Regions from separate parts of the Brevibacillus sp. TJ4 genome, predicted to be linked through region 2. Evidence: a T-box and tRNA genes for the amino acid it is inferred to sense, from the RefSeq annotation. Region 2 holds a T-box; the other holds one or more tRNA genes.
What was found. A T-box is a leader RNA that pairs with one kind of tRNA and senses whether it is charged. The one in region 2 lies ahead of tyrS (tyrosine--tRNA ligase), so its partner is inferred to be a tRNA-Tyr.
Positions count from the first base shown of each region.

Region 1 (6,196 bases), 1.4 Mb from region 2:
TCCCCCGTCCGAGCTGCTCCAGCGCGCGCCGCAGCTCCGGCTGGAAAATGATGACGACGGCCAATACCCCGAAGGTAAAGGCTTGCGACATGAGCCAGTGCAGCGTGGTGAGCTGGAAATACTTGCTCACCAGCCAGGTGATGACGATCACCATGATTCCTTTCAGCAATTGTACTGCCCGTGTCCCACGGATCAGCATGATCAATTTATATATCACGTATGTTACGAGTAATATATCCGTACCATACCGTAACAAATCCCCGTAATCCAACGATATCATAGCGAAGCCCCCATATCTCGCTCCATCTCAATGCTGGCAGTCTTCTGTGGAAAAAGCACGGCTGCTCACGCCGTGCTACGAATAGCTGTACTCTCTATTTTCCCTTATCGCAAGACGGGAAGCAAGTCATTTCCAATATTTTTCACTTCATACCAGATCCAATCGACGATCGCTTCGATCGACTCTGTGCTACCCACTACCTGCGCTGTAGAGGCTACAAACACTTTCCCTTCGATTGCCACGACGTTGCCCAGCACTTCTCCCTGGACTTCCACATTTCCATTGCGAACGACCAGATCCCCGTCGATTTGCGTACCGGCCGGCACGACCACGACATTGCGCTCACGGTCTATTTTCAACTTGTCTAGTTCGGAGGAAGATACCTGTAGCGTGTCGTTACGGTCATACCAATTGGCGCTTACGCTTCCTGCCATCAAGACGAGGAAGACAGCAGCCGCGGTCAAAAACGGATGGTTCCGCAGCCAGGACGAAAACAAGGTTTTCTTTGAAGGAGCAGGCAATTTCGCCAGTACGCGAGCTGTAAAATCAGACGAGACATGGATGTGCGAAGCGCTTTGCACAAATGCGACTACCCGCTGCAGCTCATGGAGGTGTTGGCGGCACGTTTCGCAGGTTTTCAGATGGTTTTGCAAGCGTTGATTGCTTAGCTCGTCAGTCTCACCATCCAGCCATTCGTGGATGAGGACAACCATTTCTCGGCATTCCATCGTATATACTCCTTTCTACATCAATCGCAACTTACTGCGCAGAGCTTCCCGCCCGCGATGAATGCGCGTTTTGATCGTGGTCACAGGCAACTTCACGATCTCACTGATTTCCTGCAATGACAAATCCTCGATGTAGCGCAAAATCATTATGGAACGATATTTGGGTTGCAACTGGGACAGGGCATCCTGTACCGTTTCCTGCAATTCTTGTGTCACGACCTTCTCCTCAGGCGTTTTGTCCTGGGAAGAAAGACGCGAGTACCAATCGAGTCCGTCTCCCGTCTCGATTTCCGCATCCAGGTGAAAATCGGGCCGTTTCTTTCGGCCGCGGTCGATGCACAGATTGGTTGCAATACGGTAAATCCACGTGGAGAATTTATAGTTTTCATCATACGAATGCAAATTGGCATATACACGCAAAAAGGTCTCCTGCGCAATATCTTCTGCGTCCTGACGGTTTCCCACCATCCGATACGCGAGCTGAAAAATTTTGTCTTTATATATCTCAATCAGCTCAGCAAAGGCATCGCGCTCTCCACGCTTCGCTCGCTGAACCAACCGTTTTTCTACAAAATCCATGCGATCCTCCCCGCAATGCCATACTCCTTATACGGATGATACAGCATATGGTTTCGTCTTTGGGCATGTTTGTGTACGGAATTTAAAGGGAATTAGAGGAATAAATCCTGCTTCTTTCCCTATATAGTAGTAGTGGCAACCCTTCATTTCACGTATGTAAAGGAGAGTGGGACCATGAACAAAAATGATGTTCTCCTCCAAATCGAACAGTTGCGCCAAGAGCTTAATGATCGATACAAGGAACAGACAGCGATTACTCCGGAGCTGGTAGAGTTAAGTGCTAAACTGGACCGACTGTTGAATAAACTGTATCTCCATACTTGACTGTACATCTATCTTTTCCTGATGTAAAGAAAAGGTAATGAAAAGATTTTGACAGTGCGGGCGATACGTGAAGCGCAAGATGCGAGGTCATACGCCGTAACGGCGGGAGCTTCCTTCCGGTGTTTCCTTGTAAAAAAGGAGAGGGTGCCTGGGCCCTCTCCTTACTCTTGTTTGCTTGTGTCTACTTACAGTAGTTTATCGCCAAATGCGGAACTCATCAAGGCGACTGCAACGCGGGCAGTGTGGTTTTGCTGGTCGAGGATCGGATTTACTTCGACAAACTCGGTGGAACACAGAATATCGGCATCCGCCAGCATCTCCATAGCGAGATGTCCTTCACGGTAGGAGACGCCGCCAATCACCGGGGTGCCCACACCCGGAGCATCATGGGGATCGAGGCCGTCTAAGTCCAGGCTCAAGTGCACCCCGCCTGTCCCTTTGGATACATGGGCAATCGCTTCGTCCATGACGCGCGCCATGCCCAGCTTGTCAATTTCGTGCATCGTAAATACTTTGATGCCGATTCGCTTGATCAGCTCACGCTCTCCCTCATCCAATGAGCGAGCGCCGATAATGACGACGTGCTCCGGCTTGATCTTCGGTGAGAAGCCGGCGAGCGAGACCAGCTTTTCGTGGCCGTAGCCGAGACTGGCTGCAAGCGGCATGCCGTGAATGTTTCCGGACGGAGATGTCTCTCCTGTATTCAAATCACCATGTGCGTCAAACCAGATGACACCGAGATTGTTCACATGCTTGGCTACTCCTCCGATCGTTCCCAGCGCGATGCTGTGATCGCCGCCCAGGACGAGCGGAAAGCGGCCTTCCTGCATAATCTCGCTGACTGCTTGCGCCAGCTTCGTATTCGCCTCGACGACTTCGTGCAAATACTTATGGTTTTCCGTCTCCACGTATAGATGCGGCCGGGAAACGAAAATATCCCCTTTATCGTCAATGTCAAAGCCCATCTTTTCCAAACGGTCCACTACTCCCGCGTACCGGATTGCGCTGGGACCCATGTCGACTCCCCGCCTGTCTGCCCCCAAATCCATCGGTACGCCCACGATACTGATCTTTTTGTTCATCGTTGTGTCCCCTTCCACCAGCTACAGTTCAAATTCTCTCTATATTGTAGCCTCCTGCCAGGAAATGACTCAACTTCACAAAAAACTGCATAAAAAAACAGGCAACCACATTTGTGATTACCCGTTCTTTGCTTGTTCATGGAGCGGGTGATGGGAATCGAACCCACGCGACCAGCTTGGAAGGCTGGGGTTCTACCATTGAACTACACCCGCAAGATGATAGTGACAAAAAAGCACCCGCATATGCTGCCTGCAGGAGAAAAAGATGGTCGGGAAGACAGGATTCGAACCTGCGACCCCTTGGTCCCAAGCCAAGTACTCTACCAAGCTGAGCTACTTCCCGATATAGATTCCTTGTTAGATGGAGAATAAAAGCGTGCCCTGAGAGATTCGAACTCCCGACCTTTTGATTCGTAGTCAAACGCTCTATCCAGCTGAGCTAAGGGCACATATGTGAGAAAAAACTGGTGAGCCATGAAGGACTCGAACCTTCGACCCTCTGATTAAAAGTCAGATGCTCTACCAACTGAGCTAATGGCTCGTAAAAAATGGCTGGGGTACTAGGATTCGAACCTAGGAATGACGGAGTCAAAGTCCGTTGCCTTACCGCTTGGCTATACCCCAATAACCTCCGTCGATAAGAAACTGGTGGGGAGAGACGGATTCGAACCGCCGAACCCAGAGGGAGCAGATTTACAGTCTGCCGCGTTTAGCCACTTCGCTATCTCCCCATATGATATGAAAATGGTGGAGGCTGACGGGATCGCTTCCACTTGCGATACTACGTCGAAACCCCTTCACATGTAAGCAAGATCTGAAGTATCCGAGCAATACTCCTTTGATTTTCTTCAAGGGTGAACCGGAACGGGAGATCCCGTAACCGATAGCTACTACATAATAGCATGGTGGAGGCTGACGGGATCGAACCGCCGACCCTCTGCTTGTAAGGCAGATGCTCTCCCAGCTGAGCTAAGCCTCCAGATACCCCAAAATGTTGTTGGGGCCCCCGCAAAGTACTCGGTGTTGCTACAATGCATCCACTTCACTTTGTGGGGGATTTTATGGTGACCCGTAGGGGATTCGAACCCCTGTATGACAGCGTGAAAGGCTGCTGTGTTAAACCGCTTCACCAACGGGCCATTTGTTTCTTTATATGAAGTAAAATGGTGCTCCCGACAGGAATCGAACCTGCGACCTCTTCCTTACCATGGAAACGCTCTACCGACTGAGCTACAGGAGCGTGGCTCCTCGGGACGGACTCGAACCGCCGACCGATCGGTTAACAGCCGATTGCTCTACCAACTGAGCTACCGAGGAACAAGGAAGGATTATTCCTTCAAAACTGGATCTGCATGTTTGCTGTGGATTGTGTGTGGATAAGTCCTCGACCGATTAGTATTCGTCAGCTCCACGCGTTGCCGCGCTTCCACACCGAACCTATCAACCTCATCGTCTTTGAGGGGTCTTACCAGCTTGCGCTGTGGGAAGTCTCATCTTGGAGGGGGCTTCACGCTTAGATGCTTTCAGCGCTTATCCCTTCCGCACATAGCTACCCAGCTGTGCCACTGGCGTGACAACTGGTGCACCAGCGGTGCGTCCATCCCGGTCCTCTCGTACTAAGGACAGCTCTCCTCAAACTTCCTGCGCCCGCGACAGATAGGGACCGAACTGTCTCACGACGTTCTGAACCCAGCTCGCGTACCGCTTTAATGGGCGAACAGCCCAACCCTTGGGACCTACTTCAGCCCCAGGATGCGATGAGCCGACATCGAGGTGCCAAACCTCCCCGTCGATGTGGACTCTTGGGGGAGATAAGCCTGTTATCCCCAGGGTAGCTTTTATCCGTTGAGCGATGGCCCTTCCATGCGGAACCACCGGATCACTAAGCCCGACTTTCGTCCCTGCTCGACTTGTAGGTCTCGCAGTCAAGCTCCCTTCTGCCTTTACACTCTACGAATGATTTCCGACCATTCTGAGGGAACCTTTGGGCGCCTCCGTTACCTTTTGGGAGGCGACCGCCCCAGTCAAACTGCCCACCTGGCATGGTCCTCTCGCCCGATCAGGGCGACGAGTTAGAAACTCCGTACATCAAGGGTGGTATCCCACCGACAGCTCCACAGAGGCTGGCGCCCCTGCTTCAAAGCTTCCCACCTATCCTGTACATGATGCACAAAGTTCCAATACCAGGCTACAGTAAAGCTCCATGGGGTCTTTCCGTCTTGTCGCGGGTAACCTGCATCTTCACAGGTATTATGATTTCACCGGGTCTCTTGCCGAGACAGCGCCCAAGTCGTTACGCCTTTCGTGCGGGTCGGAACTTACCCGACAAGGAATTTCGCTACCTTAGGACCGTTATAGTTACGGCCGCCGTTTACTGGGGCTTCGGTTCAAAGCTTCGCTTGCGCTAACCCATCCCCTTAACCTTCCAGCACCGGGCAGGCGTCAGCCCCTATACTTCGCCTTGCGGCTTCGCAGAGACCTGTGTTTTTGCTAAACAGTCGCTTGGGCCTTTTCACTGCGGCCCCCTCGGGCTCAGCCCGCCCGACACCAGCTTACGCTCGCGTCGGGCGGGGACCCTCACCCTACCGGGGCGCCCCTTCTCCCGAAGTTACGGGGCCATTTTGCCGAGTTCCTTAGCAAGAGTTATCCCGCGCACCTTAGGATTCTCTCCTCGCCTACCTGTGTCGGTTTGCGGTACGGGCACCTTGTTCCTCGCTAGACGCTTTTCTTGGCAGTGTGAAATCAGGGACTTCGGTACTTGAATTTCCCTCGCCATCACAGCTTGTGCTTGACAGTGTGCGGATTTGCCTACACACCACACTTGCTGCTTGGACGGCCATCCAGTAGGCCGCTCACCCTATCCTCCTGCGTCACGCCATTGCTCAAACGGTACAGAGGTGGTACAGGAATATCAACCTGTTGTCCATCGCCTACGCCTTTCGGCCTCAGCTTAGGTCCCGACTAACCCTGGGAGGACGAGCCTTCCCCAGGAAACCTTAGGCTTTCGGTGGACAAGATTCTCACTTGTCTTTTCGCTACTTACACCGGCATTCTCACTTCCAAGCGCTCCACCGCTCCTTCCGGTACGGCTTCACCGCTGCTTGGAACGCTCCCCTACCCAGTCCGTAAGGACTGCCATAGCTTCGGTGATACGTTTAGCCCCGTTACATTTTCCGCGCAGAGTCACTCGACCAGTGAGCTAT
Region 1 is NZ_CP185865.1:4,100,318-4,106,513, forward strand. Features, by position in the region: gene cdaA (diadenylate cyclase CdaA) at 1-280, opposite strand, end outside; gene ACAF76_RS20065 (zf-HC2 domain-containing protein) at 385-1,008, opposite strand; gene sigW (RNA polymerase sigma factor SigW) at 1,024-1,587, opposite strand; gene ACAF76_RS20075 (Spo0E family sporulation regulatory protein-aspartic acid phosphatase) at 1,762-1,911, shown strand; gene rocF (arginase) at 2,097-2,993, opposite strand; tRNA gene ACAF76_RS20085 (tRNA-Gly) at 3,133-3,206, opposite strand; tRNA gene ACAF76_RS20090 (tRNA-Pro) at 3,260-3,336, opposite strand; tRNA gene ACAF76_RS20095 (tRNA-Arg) at 3,369-3,442, opposite strand; tRNA gene ACAF76_RS20100 (tRNA-Lys) at 3,459-3,534, opposite strand; tRNA gene ACAF76_RS20105 (tRNA-Gln) at 3,543-3,617, opposite strand; tRNA gene ACAF76_RS20110 (tRNA-Tyr) at 3,640-3,724, opposite strand; tRNA gene ACAF76_RS20115 (tRNA-Val) at 3,897-3,972, opposite strand; tRNA gene ACAF76_RS20120 (tRNA-Glu) at 4,056-4,132, opposite strand; tRNA gene ACAF76_RS20125 (tRNA-Thr) at 4,158-4,233, opposite strand; tRNA gene ACAF76_RS20130 (tRNA-Asn) at 4,235-4,310, opposite strand; rRNA gene ACAF76_RS20135 (23S ribosomal RNA) at 4,366-6,196, opposite strand, start outside.
Region 1: it encodes a tRNA-Tyr, which carries the amino acid that the T-box ahead of tyrS (tyrosine--tRNA ligase) is inferred to sense. The anticodon was not compared.

Region 2 (6,196 bases):
AAAAGACATCAAGCGCAACTTCCCTCCTGGTCAACACGGCCACAACAGCCGTCGTAAAATCAGCGAGTACGGGGTACAATTGCAAGAGAAGCAAAAACTGCGCCACATGTTTGGCCTTAACGAAAAACAATTCCGCCGCACGTTTGATCAAGCCAACAAAATGGCTGGCGTAGTGGGCGAAAACTTTATGAAATTGCTGGAATCCCGTCTGGATAACCTGGTATACCGCATGGGCTTCGCACCGACTCGTCCGGCTGCGCGCCAACTGGTAAACCACGGCCACTTCCTGGTAAACGGCAAAAAGGTAAACATTCCTTCCTACCGTGTACAACCAGGTGATGTGATTTCCGTTCGCGAGAAATCCCGCGATGTGCAATTGATCAAGGATTCTCTGGAAAACCGCAACTTCCTGCCAAACTACATCTCCTTCAACGATGCTACAGGTGAAGGTACGTACACTCGCCTGCCAGATCGTGAAGAAATGCCTGCTGAAATCAACGAAGTCCTGATCGTTGAGTTCTACAGCCGTTAATCGTTTGAGCAGCAAAAGAGCAGTCCCGTTTATCGGGCTGCTTTTTTTTTTTTTTGCACGATTGTACTTTCCTAAAGTTATTGCCTTTACGAATACTAGCAAAATGACAGATAATAATGAATCGAAACGGCCAACCAGTATCCTCCAACCAAGCACAGGCTGTTTTTTCGAAATTGGGGAACCATGAAAGCGTGGTTGTCGTCTTCCCTTTTGAAAACTGGAGCAAAGGAGTGCCGAGTACGAGTATGAATGCCAAATACCAACCGCTATTTCAGCCGTTTACCTTTCGCAGCGGAACCACCGTGCAAAATCGCATCGTGATGGCGCCGATGACCAATTTTTCCTCGAATCCGGATGACACCGTATCCAAGGCAGAGGTTCGCTATTACGCCCGCCGTTCCAAAGGTCCGGGCATGGTGATTACGGCCTGCACTTACGTCACCGCAGATGGCAAAGGCTTCCCCGGAGAATTTGCCGGCCATTCCGATGAAATCATCCCGAGCTTGCGCGAACTGGCTTCTGCGATCAAGGCAAAGGGAGCCAAAGCGATCCTGCAAATTTTCCACGGCGGCCGTGAATGTCCCCCTGAACTGGTGCCGGATGGCCGAATCGTCAGTGCCAGCGCCGTCGCCTCCGAACGTGCAGGGGCAAAAGTGCCCGAAGCTCTCAGCGAAGAAGAAGTGCGCCACATCATCCGCGCTTTTGGCGAGACGACGCGGCGCGCGATTGAAGCCGGCTATGACGGAGTCGAAATTCACGGAGCAAACGGATATTTGATTCAGCAGTTTTTCTCCCCTCACTCCAACCGCCGGGACGACCACTGGGGCGGCAGCCTGGAAAAGCGCATGAATTTCCCGCTGGCCATCGTCGATGAGGTCAAACGCGTCGTTGCCGAGCATGCGAAAGAGCCGTTTGTGATCGGCTACCGCTTCTCCCCCGAAGAGCCTACGACGCCCGGTATCGCCATGGAAGATACGCTGGCCTTGGTCGATGTGCTGGCAAACAAAGAGCTGGACTACCTGCACGTCTCGCTGCAAGACTTCTGGTCTGCTCCCCGCTCCAGGGCTGTCGACGCGGGGAAAAAACGCGTCGAGCTGCTGCTGGAGGCAATCGCCAATCGCGTGCCGCTGATCGGCGTCGGTTCGATCCATACCGCCGACGAAGCGCTGCGAGCGCTGCAAACTGGCGTTGCCTTCATCGCGCTCGGCCGGGAATTGATCATGGAGCCGGACTGGGTGGAAAAAGTCGAAAACGGGCAAGAAGATACGATCCGCACGGTTCTGCGCCGAGGGGATCAGGCTCTGCTCGAAGTTCCCGACCCGCTATGGCAAGCGATCCTGAATACGCCGGGCTGGTTCCCTGTCGCCGACTGATCGGCAACAGCCATCCCGCAAGCCAGATGCACATACTGGAAAGCGATCACTCCCCTTTTCCAGACAAAAACGGGTGCCCTGCGAGCTGTACATGCAACTCGCGGGAGCACCCGTTTTTTTACAGGTTGATCTTGGCGAACTTTCTCTTCCCTACCTGGACGACCATTCCGGCAGTCAGCTTCACCGACTGGTTGATGTCGTCCACCTTTTCCTCGTTTACTTTTACGGCCCCCTGCTGGACCATGCGGCGCGCTTCCCCTTTGGATGCAGCCAGTCCGAGGTCAAATGCGAGGTTGACGATATTGGCTTCGCCGTTCTCGTAAGCGGACAGGTCGACCGTCACTTCCGGGATGTCGGTCGGCAGGGCGCGCTGCTGGAAGACGGTCTTGAAGTAGTTTTCCGCCTCTTCTGCCGCTTCCGCACCGTGATACATGCGGACGAAGGTTTTCGCCAGGCGCATTTTCGCGTCGCGCGGATGGACACTGCCGTCAGCCAGACCGGCACGCAGCGCTTCCAGCTCTTCCAGACTGAGATCGGTAGCCAGTTCGTAGTAGCGCATCATCAGCTCGTCGGGCACGGACATCGCCTTGCCGTAAATCTCGTTTGGCTCTTCGTTTACGCCGATGTAGTTGCCCAGGCTTTTGGACATTTTTTGCACGCCATCCAAGCCCTCCAGCAGCGGCATGGTGATGATCACCTGCTGCTCCTGCCCGTATTCCTTTTGCAAATTGCGTCCCATCAGCAGGTTGAACTTCTGGTCGGTACCGCCCAGCTCCACGTCGCTTTCCAGCGCCACGGAATCATAGCCCTGCATCAGCGGGTAGAAAAACTCGTGGACGGAAATCGGCAAGCCGCTGTTGAAGCGTTTTTCAAAATCGTCTCGCTCCATCATCCGGGCGACCGTCGTCTTGGCAGCCAATCCTACCACGTCGGCAAACGTCATCGGAGCGAGCCACGTAGAGTTGTAATGCACCGTCACGCGGCTGGAATCAAGCACTTTGCCGAATTGCTCCACGTAGCTTTGCGCATTATGCTTCACCTGCTCCTCCGTCAACTGTTTGCGCGTCTCGGATTTGCCGGTAGGATCGCCGATGCGTCCGGTAAAATCACCGATCAAAAGCTGGATCTCGTGGCCCAGCTCCTGGAACTGGCGCATCTTTTGCAAGACTACAGTATGACCGACGTGGATGTCCGGGGCGGACGGGTCCAGTCCGAGCTTTACCTTGAGCGGCTTTCCGGTCACCACGAACCGTTCCAGCTTGCGGCGCAAATCCTCTTCGGGGATGATCTCCATCGCTCCCCGGCGAAGAATCGCCAACTGCCGCTCCACCTCCTGCTTCTGCGCTTCCGTCAGCACCAGCTTGTCTGTCGCTTGTTCACTCATGCCTTGAAAATCTCCTTTCTTTTGACAAAAAAATACGCCCTTTTCAAAAAGGGACGAGTTATTACCCGCGGTACCACCCTAATTGAAAAGAAGCGTTTGTTCTTTTCCTCTCAGATACAGGGTAACGGCCTGTTCCGTCCGGCATATATTGCCAGAAGGCTCCCGACTTGTACTTCACGCCGTGCGACGGGCTGGTTTGCACCTACCACCAGCTCTCTGCCTGTCCCTCGATCACGCGCTACTCTAGCCGTTCAACGCCTGCTTCCTTATTCTTGCAAACATATAGCGTTATTCTTACATAACGAAACCGTGATGTCAACTTCGCACCTTCTATCCTCCGGGTTCCTCCTATGGTATAATCAGGCTGAATGTTAGGGGGGAGTAGAGTCATGTCGAACAACCGCACACCTTCCTCTGAATCAAAGAAGAAGCAAAAGCGCCGTCGGGGCCGCAACCGATTGTTTTGGGGCATGCTCCAATTGATCGTATTGCTGGGACTTATGGCTGCTGCAGGTGCCGGAGGAATTTTGACAGGTTATGTGGCCGCACTCGTAAAAGACGAACCTGTACGCTCCAAAGAAGAATTCGAGCAGAAAATCTTTACAAACTATTTGACCGGGTTTGCCTATTACAACGATGGCTCACTGATCGGTCAACTACGCGCAGAAGAAGGCGACAGGCGTTTGGTGAAAAAGGCAGATGTTTCTCCCTATATGATCAACGCAATCATCGCAACGGAAGACAGAAACTTTTTATACCACAACGGAATTGCTCTTCAATCCACGTTGCGCGCTGCATTCCAGGAGTTGACCAACCAACCTGTCGTAACAGGCGGGAGTACGATCACGCAGCAATTGGTGAAAAATACGATCCTCACGCACGAGGTCAGTCATGCCCGGAAAGCACGGGAAATCTTTCACGCGCTGCGCATTGAGCGAATGTTCTCCAAAGACGAGATTTTGGAAGCGTACATGAACGAAATCTACTTTGGTAAAAATGCCAATGGCTCCAACGTGTACGGTGTCCAAGCTGCCTCCAAGGGGATATTTGGCAAAGAGGTCAAGGAATTGAATCTGAGCGAGGCGTCGTACCTCGCGGGTATGATCCAAAACCCCGGGGCCTACACACCGTTTACATCGGAAGGGTACGAACGCGGCAAAGAGCGCCAGAAAATGGTGCTCGACCGGATGATGGAAAATGGCTACATCACGCAGCAACAGTACGACGAAGCCTTGGGAGCCGATTTGACGGCAAACTTGGCCAAGCCGACGCAACAGGCGTACCGCGAAGTTCCGTTTCTGATGATGGAAATTGAGGAGCGTGCTGCGCGTACACTGGTTAACGCGGAACTGAAAGAAAAAGGCAGAGACAGATCCGAACTCGGCAACAATGAATACCGGCTGCTGGTCGAGGAAAAGCGTCGCGACATTTTGCGAAATGGCTACAAGGTGTACACCACGTTTGATCCGAATGTGCAAGGAATTATGAATCAAATCGCTTCTGATCCGGACAATTTCGGAAAAAACCGCACCTATACGATCACGCGTGCCAACGGCAAAAAGGAAACGATCGAAGACGCATTGGAAGAAGTCGGCGCAATGATGATCCACAACCAGACTGGCGCCATCCTGGGAATGATCGGCGGACGCGATTTTACCGTCGAACAGACCAACCACGCTACCGCACCGCGTCAGCCTGGTTCCGCGATGAAACCGCTGGCGGCGTACGCACCGGCTTTTGAACTGGGACTGCTGCAACCAGCTTCTCCGCTGGATGACTCCCCGATCCTGCTCGCTGACGGGCAAAAAGGAGTCCATCTGCCGAAAAACTGGAACAACCAGTGGCAAGGAATGATGAGTGCGCGCGAGGCGCTGCGCATGTCGTGGAATATTCCGGCGATCAAGGCGTATCTGAAAGTAGGGATTCCGACCGCGCTGGAATACGTGAAAAAAATGGGGATCACGACGTTGGTCGACGCGGACAATTACGCGCAAACGGGTGTTATCGGCGGTCTTACATACGGGACTACTGTAGAGGAAATGACCAACGCATACGCCACCTTTGCCAACAACGGCACGTTCGTCGACGCCTATCTGATCGACCGTATCGAAGACAGCAAGGGCCATGTGATCTACCGCCACCAATCGCAGCCGGTACAAGTGTACAGCGAACAGACCGCTTACCTGATCACGGACATGATGCGTACGGTAGTCAATTCCGGTACTGGTACGCATATCCGCCGATTCGTACCGCGCAAGGTGGACGTGGCCGGGAAGACCGGTACGACCAACAGCGAGCACGACCTGTGGTTTGTCGGATACACGCCGGAAGTATCGCTCGGCGTCTGGGTCGGCTTTGACCAGCCGTATCCGATTCCGACTGCGGACAAAAACGTCCCGATGACTGTCTGGGGCAAAATTATAAATGAAATGATCGAGAAGCACCCGCAAATATCCCCTGCCGACGCCAGCTTTAAACGGCCAGACGGGATTGTCACGGCGACGGTGGACTCGAAGTCGGGACTGCTGCCCAGCGAGCTGTCCAAGGAAGCCGGGCACGTCATCACCGACATTTTCAACCGCCGCTTCGTCCCGACGAAAGTGGACGACAGCCACCAGAAAGCCCGGATTGTCACAATCGAGGGAGAGCGCTACCTGGCCAAGGAAGGAACGCCGGACGACTTCGTTACGGAGGGCATCTTCTACCGCTCGCCTGATCCGCTCCCGAGCAAGGCTGAGATTCAAAAGGCGAACAACAAGGTTGCCGTGCGTCCGCCGGATTGGGAACAGCGGCTACCCGACGAAGAAGATCCGCGTACGGAAGTGCCAGGTGCACCTTCCTCGCCGAGTTCGCTTACGGCGACCCGTGGCGAGGGCGGCATCGCGCTGACCTGGCAATCGGCGAAGG
Region 2 is NZ_CP185865.1:1,176,828-1,183,023, reverse strand. Features, by position in the region: gene rpsD (30S ribosomal protein S4) at 1-532, shown strand, start outside; gene ACAF76_RS05485 (NADH-dependent flavin oxidoreductase) at 778-1,905, shown strand; gene tyrS (tyrosine--tRNA ligase) at 2,024-3,289, opposite strand; T-box leader at 3,336-3,553, opposite strand; gene ACAF76_RS05475 (transglycosylase domain-containing protein) at 3,679-6,196, shown strand, end outside.